2 regions of the Paraburkholderia sp. EG304 genome follow, and region 1 is predicted to be linked to the other one. Evidence: predicted binding sites of a transcription regulator. Region 1 holds the regulator's gene; the other holds the start of a gene.
The links. Region 1 encodes LexA, which represses DNA repair genes until DNA is damaged. Its sites were predicted from a motif close to ACTGTATNNNNATACAGT; they were not measured.
Positions count from the first base shown of each region.

Region 2: ACLFKU_RS14860 (ATP-dependent helicase) is a predicted target of LexA. The motif match lies at 2,272-2,289, and genes of this name have one in related genera.

Region 1 is NZ_JBKGUA010000007.1:234,010-238,218, reverse strand. It holds gene ACLFKU_RS11795 (universal stress protein) at 1-88, shown strand, start outside; gene ACLFKU_RS11790 (DUF2939 domain-containing protein) at 160-777, opposite strand; gene ACLFKU_RS11785 (hypothetical protein) at 897-1,241, opposite strand; gene lexA (transcriptional repressor LexA) at 1,344-1,994, opposite strand; gene ACLFKU_RS11775 (sulfate ABC transporter substrate-binding protein) at 2,307-3,353, shown strand; gene cysT (sulfate ABC transporter permease subunit CysT) at 3,512-4,209, shown strand, end outside.
Region 2 is NZ_JBKGUA010000010.1:154,592-158,800, reverse strand. It holds gene ACLFKU_RS14880 (MATE family efflux transporter) at 1-468, opposite strand, end outside; gene ACLFKU_RS14875 (RNA-binding S4 domain-containing protein) at 764-982, opposite strand; gene ACLFKU_RS14870 (hypothetical protein) at 1,341-1,859, shown strand; gene ACLFKU_RS14865 (hypothetical protein) at 1,952-2,215, shown strand; gene ACLFKU_RS14860 (ATP-dependent helicase) at 2,336-4,209, shown strand, end outside.

The DNA.
Region 1 (4,209 bases):
CAACACGCCGCTGCTCGACCGCGTGTCGTGCAGCATTCTGGTGGCGTGCTCTTCCGCGCAGGAGCAGCAGCAGGCGGCCGCGGCGTAATTCGAACAAACCTGACACGCGGCTGGCCGCAATGACCAGCCCGCGCATCCCTTCAGTTCACGGCTTGAACCTCACTCGTTCAGATTGATCGCCGCGAGCTTCCACGTGACCAGACCTTCGCGACGGAAGATGGCCGAATAGTTCGCGTTGCCTTCGCCGCGCCGGTAGGTGACCACAAACTCGTTGAGACTCCGGTAGCCGGCCGTGCTTTGACGCCCGGGCGGCGGCGCGCTTGCCTGCGTGGGGGTGTCGCCCGCGGACGGTGCGGCCGGCGCTTCACCGCCCGCGGCTGGTGGGGCGGACGGTTGCTCGCCCGGTGTGCCGCGCGGCGGCATGCCGTTCAGCAGTGCCGCGACGCCGTCGGGTGTCGCATAGGCATCGACGAGCGGGCCGATCAGTGTCACGCCGATCACCGCGCCGATCGTGGCCATCTTGTTGCCGGCATCCGCCTCGAGTCGGCGCGTCAGCATCGCGCCCACCTGCTGCTTCAGGCTATCGCGTAGCGCGGGGAAGTCGACGTACTGATTGACGGTTTGCACGTCACGCGCGTCTGCCGCGCGTTTCAGATTGTTCACCGCGAGATACGGCGACGCGTAAATAAACCCCAGCGCGGCAATCACGATCACCACGATCAGCGTGATCAGCAGCGGCCGGGTGGCGCTGCCCTGTGTGCGTTTCGGAATGGTCATCGAATGGGACTCCACGTCAGTGATGATCTAACGTCGACCACGGCGAGGTCGAAACGATCCCATCCCACGCGAATCTCTGAACATCCGAAGTGCTTATTGCATGCGTGCTCAGAATTCGCTCAGGCTTCGAACACCGCGCCGTGCACGTTGGCTTCGTCGGCTATGCAACGATCGATCATACGGCATACGGCGTCGACCGTGCCGACCATGATCAGTCGCGACGGTCCATGATAGACCCGCACCGGTGCGCGGCGCGCGGGCTCCGCGATATTCAGCGCCGAATTCAGCGATACGCGCGCAAACGCCGGCAACGACGACGGCAGACCGCAAGCTTCGGCAGTCACGTCGAACAGCGACGGCGTGCGCGCCGCGGGCGCCTCGATCGGCGCGCAAGGCGTGAGCTTGCGCAGATGGCGCAGACGGCCGAACTGGCGAAAAGGCAGCAGACGGGCAAGGCGTTCCATGAGTCTCTCCAGACGATGCAGCTTAAATGCGCGGCGTAATGCGGGCGTTAATGCGGCTTGGGTCGGACAAACCGGCGCGAGCGTTCCGGCAACAGCGAAGGATCAGAACTCGCTGGGGCGAATCAGCCCGACCGCGATCCCTTCGAGCGCGAAATCCGCGCTGCCGGTTTCCACGAAGATGTTGTCGTAGTCGGGGTTTTCGGCGATCAGCTCGATGCCGTTCGGCCGGCGCTTCAGACGCTTGACCGTCACGTCGTCGCCAAGGCGCGCAATGATGATCTGGCCGTCTTTCGCTTCGCTGCGCTTTTGCACCGCGAGCAGGTCGCCGTCGAGAATGCCCGCGTCGCGCATCGACAGGCCGCGCACCTTCAGCAGGTAGTCGGGCTTGCTCGAGAACAGCGCCGGGTCGCACGCGTAGTGCTGCGAGATATGTTCCTGCGCGAGGATCGGGCTACCCGCCGCGACCCGGCCGATCAGCGGCAGTGACAACTGCATCAGGCCCGCATGTGGCAGCGTGAACTGGTGCGGCGCATCCTCCTGCCCGGACAGCAGGCGGATGCCGCGCGACGCGCCGGCCGCCAGTTCGATCACGCCCTTGCGCGCCAGCGCGCGCAGATGCTCTTCCGCGGAATTGGCCGAACTGAAACCGAGTTCGGCGGCAATTTCCGCGCGAGTGGGCGGAAAGCCGGTGCGTTCGATCGCGCGGCGGATCAGATCGAAAACCTGCTGCTGTCGTGCGGTGAGTTTTGTCATGGCCACTGTATGTATGAACAGGTGACTGTATTTTTATACAGTATTCGGCGCATTTCAAGCTTTACTTTAAGTTCGGCGCAAGGGGCGCGCTGGGGCGTCGTTTATCGGCGAGATGGCGGCGTTTTCGGCGTCGGAACAGCCGGCGCGTCTGCCGTTACCACTTTTGGGCATTAAAAAATGAGGAAACATTATTTTTAATGATGAAAGCCCTTCGATAGACTGGCTTCCGGGTTGGCGCTCATGTGCACGTGACCGCGACGCAAAACGACACCAGACGCTTATCAGCGGACCATCACGCGGAGAAAAACTGAAATGAACCATCGGCATACGGGGCTTGCGGCTCGAACCAGAAAACTGATCACGGCGCTTGCCGTCGGCGCGGCGGGTACGCTCGGCATGTTGGGCGCAAGCGGTGTCGCGCACGCCGACACCACGCTGCTGAACGTGTCCTACGATCCGACCCGCGAGCTGTATCAGGACATCAATCAGGCATTCAGCAAGGAATGGAAGGCCAAGACCGGCGAAGCCGTCACCTTCAAGCAGTCGCACGGCGGCTCGGGCGCGCAGGCCCGCTCGGTGGTCGACGGTCTGCAGGCCGACGTCGTGACGCTTGCGCTCGCTTACGACATCGACGCGATCGCGAACAAGGGGCTCGTCGACAAGAACTGGCAGAAGCGTCTGCCGGACAACGCATCGCCGTACACGTCGACGATCGTGTTTCTGGTGCGCAAGGGCAACCCGAAGCACATCAAGGATTGGGACGATCTGGTGAAGCCGGGCGTGTCGATCGTGACGCCGAATCCGAAGACCTCGGGCGGCGCGCGCTGGAACTACCTGGCCGCTTGGGCGTACGCCGAGCATCAGCCGGGCGGCAACGCCCAGAAGGCCAAGGAGTTCGTCGGCAAGCTGTACAAGAACGCCGGCGTGCTCGATTCGGGCGCGCGCGGCGCGACCACCAGCTTCGTGCAGCGCGATATCGGCGACGTGCTGATCGCGTGGGAAAACGAGGCGTTCCTGTCGGTGAAGGAGTTCGGCCCGGACAAGTTCGAAATCGTGGTGCCGTCGGCGAGCATTCTGGCCGAGCCGCCGGTCGCGGTGGTCGACAAGGTCGTCGACAAACACGGCACGCGCAAGCTGGCGGACGCGTATCTGAACTTCCTGTATAGCGAGGAAGGCCAGGAGATCGCCGCACGCAATTTCTATCGTCCGCGATCGAACAAGGTGCCGGCCGATCTGACCGCGAAGTTTCCGAAGCTGAAGCTGTACACGATCGACGATTCGTTCGGCGGCTGGACCAACGCGCAAAAGACCCATTTCGCGGACGGCGGCGTGTTCGATTCGATTTATCAGCCGCAGTAACAACCACGGCCTGAAGCACAGGCACAGGCAAAAGAGCGCGCCCAGTGGGCGCGCTTTCGGCTAACCGGGGTCCGGTGGCCAGCAGGGTGGCAACACCGCAGTACGGCAACACAGCAAAACGAACAACCGCGAGCATCAACCATGAACGAGTATCCAGCATGACCACGTTGACTTTCCGCAAGCCGAGCGCATTGCCCGGCTTTGGCCTGACACTCGGCATCACGGTGGCTTATTTGAGCCTCGTGGTGCTGATTCCATTGGCGGCGACCTTTCTGAAGACCGCGACGCTCGACTGGGACCAGTTCGTGCGCGCGGTCACGTCGCCGCGCGTGCTCGCGTCGTATCGGCTGACGTTCTTCTCGGCGCTCGGCGGCGCGCTGATCAACGCGGTGTTCGGCTTTCTCGTCGCGTGGGTGCTGGTGCGCTATAGGTTTCCGTTCAAGCGCATCGTCGATGCGGTCGTCGATCTGCCGTTCGCTCTGCCCACCTCGGTCGCCGGTATTTCGCTCGCGGCCGTGTATGCGGGTAACGGCTGGATCGGCCAGTTCCTCGCGCCGCTCGGCATCAAGATCGCGTTCACGCCGGTCGGCGTGCTGGTCGCGCTGACGTTCATCGGCCTGCCGTTTGTCGTGCGCACGGTGCAGCCGGTGCTCGAGGAGTTCGAGCGCGAGCAGGAGGAGGCGGCCGCGTGCCTCGGCGCGTCGCGCTGGCTCACGTTTCGCCGCGTCGTGCTGCCGGCCGTGTTCCCGGCGCTGCTGACCGGCTTCGCGCTCGCCTTCGCGCGCGCGCTCGGCGAATACGGCTCGGTGATCTTCATCGCCGGTAATGTGCCGATGAAGTCGGAGATCACGTCGCT
Region 2 (4,209 bases), on a different contig from region 1:
GACGCCGATCAGGCTCGCGGGCGCGCCCCAGCGCAGCACCGCCGCGTATTGGCCGACGTTGTGCGCGAGCAGGCCCGGCTCGCCGAACGCGAGCAGGATGTGCGACGCGAACGACAACAGGATGAACGCGGGCACCGCCAGCAGCACGGAAAGCAGGAAACCGGTCCAGTAGATATGCGGCACGCGGCCGTCGTCCTGCGCGCCGCGCGCGTGCGCGACGCTGACGCTGACCGAGGTCAGCACGCCTTGCAGCAGCGTGACGACGACGAAAAAGAGGTTGGCGCCGAGGCCGCCTGCGGCGAGCGCGTCGGGGCCCAGCGAGCCGAGCAGGATCGTGTCCGTCACGCTCATCGCCATCTGCGACAGTTGCGCGATCGCGAGCGGCGCGGCGAGCCGCGCGGTGTCGGCCGCGTGGCGGGAAAGGGTCGGCGGCCGGCTGGCCGCGTGGGCGAAGCTGGGTTGAGTCATCGAATGCCTGGCGGCGAAAGTTGGCCACTGCGGTGGCAACAGCAGTGGCGACAGCGAAAGGCGGGCGCGAGCGGCGCCGCATTGCATCGCGCCGCGCTCCGACGGGCGTTGGAGCGGCGGCGCAGCGGGCGGGGACAATCCGCGGCGCGGCGACGAGCCGGTCAGCCGACTCCTCGCCAGTGGCGCGGTCCGTCGTTTACCTGTCGAAACCGACAGCTTATTGCCTCGCCCGGGCGATGTCGATGGACAACGCACAGTTCCGGTGCGCGGCGTCCTGCGAATTTCCGGAGTGGCGTCAGCCTTCGTGGACCGCGATCCGCGTATCGCCGAGCAGCACGACCTGGCCCGCGCGGATCTTGCAGGTTTTGCGCGTCTCGACCCGGCCATCGACCATCACCGCGCCGTCCGCGACCATCATCTTCGCGGAGCCGCCGCTATCCGCGAGGCCCGTGATCTTCAGCAGATTGTGCAGTTCGACGTACTCGCCGGTCAGGGTGAAATTGAGATTGGGCATGGCGTTTGCACCTTGGGCACGGGTCGCGTTGGGGGTTCGCATCATAAAGCAAGTGCACGGCGGCGCGGCGGCTCGGGGCCGTCGCGCCTGTTCCGGATGCATCCAGCGAGCCATCACGCAAGCAAATGAAAGTAGATGTTATTCAGTTGTCGGAAAGTGAAACGTTCCGTAACGCTGGTCGCACCGGATGGATTTCACTCCTAAAGTGCACCTCAGCAGCAAAGCCCGCTGGTACTCCGGGATCGCTCCCCGGCCACCCATCCAGCGACGCACAGACCTGGCGGGGCGCGTGGACCATTCAGTCTTCACGACGCCAGAGAGTCCGCCCGAGTCACAACTAAGTCTAGAGAGGATTGCCATGACCCAGATTCGTACGCTCCTGATCGGTACCGCCCTCACTGCTTTTGCCGCGACGGCCGCCGTCGCGCAGACCGCGCAGCCGTCAACAGGCATCGGCGGTCAGGCGCAGATCCAGAGCCAGGGGGCCGCCGGGATGGCGCCGCCGTCGGCGGCCGGTGCCCAGGGCATGCAGGTGCCGCCTTCGGCGCAAGGCATGCAGCAAGTCCCGGGCGCGCCCGCCGCGCAAGGCGTCGCCGCGCCGCCGCCGGCACGTCTGACGGCTTCGGGCTCGACCGACCCGCTCGTGCAGAAGCGCGACGCCGACGCGAAGGCCAACGCCGAGTATCGCGCGGCGAAGAAGTCCTCGAAAGCGGAACTGAAGGCGGAGCAAAAGGCCGCGAAGGACCAGTACAAGGAGCAGGTGCGCGGCGCCAAGCTGAACCAGAAGGCTGACAAACAGAGCGCCAATAACGAAATGAAGATGGAGATGGAAGGGCAGGCTGCCGCGCAGGCCGACGGCGCGGACGTCAAGCACTAAGCCCCGCAGGATGCCGCGGCGCGTGGGTCGGCGAGGCTCGCCCGCCGCAGGCGTCTGTCACTTTGCAAGCTGTGCCTCATGGAGAATTCAAAATGAACATCGACCGTTCCAGCCGAAATCGCATTTACGCCGCGCTGATCGCGGCTTGCCTGTCATCGGCCGTATTCGCGCAGACCGCGGACCCGGCTTCGGCACCCGCCACGCACGCGGACAAGAAGGCCGCGAAGGAACAGGCGAAGGCCGACAAGAAAGCCGCGGTCGCCCAGGCGAAGGCGGACAAGACCAAAACCGACGCGCAGGCCGACGCCGACAAGGCCGCCGCTGATGCCAACGTGAAGGACGCGAAGAAGCAGTAGCGGGCGGTTTGGACCGGCGCGCAGGCACCCCAAAAAAGGGGCGCTTGTCGCATGGGGTTGTATGGATATACAGTATGCGTCGCATCCTGAAAACCCATCCAACCCGTTAAAAACCGCTCAGTGTCCACCGTCGCCGAATCCGCTCCGTCGTTCGATACCGCCGCCTGGCTCGCCAAGCTCAACGACGCTCAACGCGAAGCCGTCGAATACGGGACCGACACGCCAGACGCGCTGCCCGGCGCGCTGCTCGTGATCGCGGGCGCCGGCTCCGGCAAGACCAACACGCTCGCGCATCGCGTCGCCAATCTGGTGGTGAAGGGCGCCGATCCGCAGCGCATCCTGCTGTTGACCTTTTCGCGCCGCGCGGCGCTCGAAATGACCCGCCGCGTGACACGCATCACCGGCGCCGCGGCTACCACCGTCGGTGCACGCGCCGCGCTCGCGCAAGGGCTGACGTGGGCGGGCACGTTTCACAGCGTCGGCGCGCGGCTGTTGCGCGAATACGCGGATCTGATCGGCCTCGCACCCGCGTTCACGATCAACGACCGCGAAGACTCCGCCGACCTGATGAACCTCGTGCGCCACGATCTCGGACTGTCCGCGAAAGAGCGGCGCTTTCCGGCGAAGGGCACCTGCTTCGCGATCTACTCGCGCGTCGTCAACACCGGCGCATCGCTCGGCCAGGTGTTGGACAGCGCGTTTCCGTGGTGTCGCGAGTGGGAAGACGATCTGCGCCGGCTGTTCGCCGCGTACGTCGACGCCAAGCAGAAGCAGAGCGTGCTCGACTACGACGATCTGTTGCTCTACTGGTCGCACATGGCCGCCGAGCCCAGCATCGCGGCCGATCTGTCGGCGCGCTTCGACCATGTGCTGGTCGACGAATACCAGGACACCAACCGCCTGCAGGCGTCGATCCTGCTCGCGCTGAAGCCGGACGGCCGCGGCCTGACCGTGGTCGGCGACGACGCGCAGTCGATCTATTCGTTTCGCGGCGCGACCGTGCGCAATATCCTCGATTTCCCCACGCAGTTCGAGCCGCCCGCGAAGCAGGTCACGCTCGAGCGCAACTATCGCTCGACCGAGCCGATTCTCGCGGCGTCGAACGCGGTGATCGAACTCGCGAGCGAGCGCTACACGAAGAATCTGTGGACCGACAAGGCGTCGGCGCAGCGCCCGCGCCTCGTCACGGTCGCCGACGACGCGGCGCAAGCTCGCTACGTCGTCGAGCAGGTACTCGAAGCGCGCGAGCAGGGTGTGAAGCTGAAGTCGCAGGCGGTGCTTTTTCGCGCCGCGCATCACAGCGCCGCGCTCGAGATCGAACTCACGCGCCGCAACATTCCGTTCGTCAAGTTCGGCGGGCTCAAATTTCTCGACTCGGTGCATGTGAAGGACGTGCTCGCGGTGCTGCGCTGGGCCGAGAATCCGCGCGACCGCGTCGCCGGCTTTCGCGTCGTGCAACTGCTGCCCGGCGTCGGTCCGGCCACCGCGGCGAAGGTGCTCGACGACATCGTCGCGCGCGCGGGTGGCGGCGATCCGGTCGCGACCGCGGGCGGTGTGCTGGCCGCGTTTGCGGCGCCCGCAAGGGCGCAGGAAGACTGGCATCCGTTCGTCAAGCTGATGTCGAGCGTGTACGGCCGGCAAACGCCGTGGCCCGCCGAGTTCGAGATGGTGCGGCGCTGGTACGAACCGCATCTGGAGCGCAATCACGAGGACGCCGCGATCCGTCACGCGGACCTGCTGCAGATGGAAAGCATCGCGGGCACGTATCCGTCGCGAGAGCGCTTCCTGACCGAACTGACGCTCGATCCGCCCGACGCCACTAGCGACGAATCCGGCGTGCCGCTGATCGACGAGGACTACCTGATCCTGTCGACGATCCATTCGGCGAAGGGCCAGGAGTGGCGCAACGTGTTCGTGCTGAATGGCGTCGACGGCTGCATTCCGTCCGATCTGGGCACCGGTAGCGACGAGGAAATCGACGAGGAGCGGCGCCT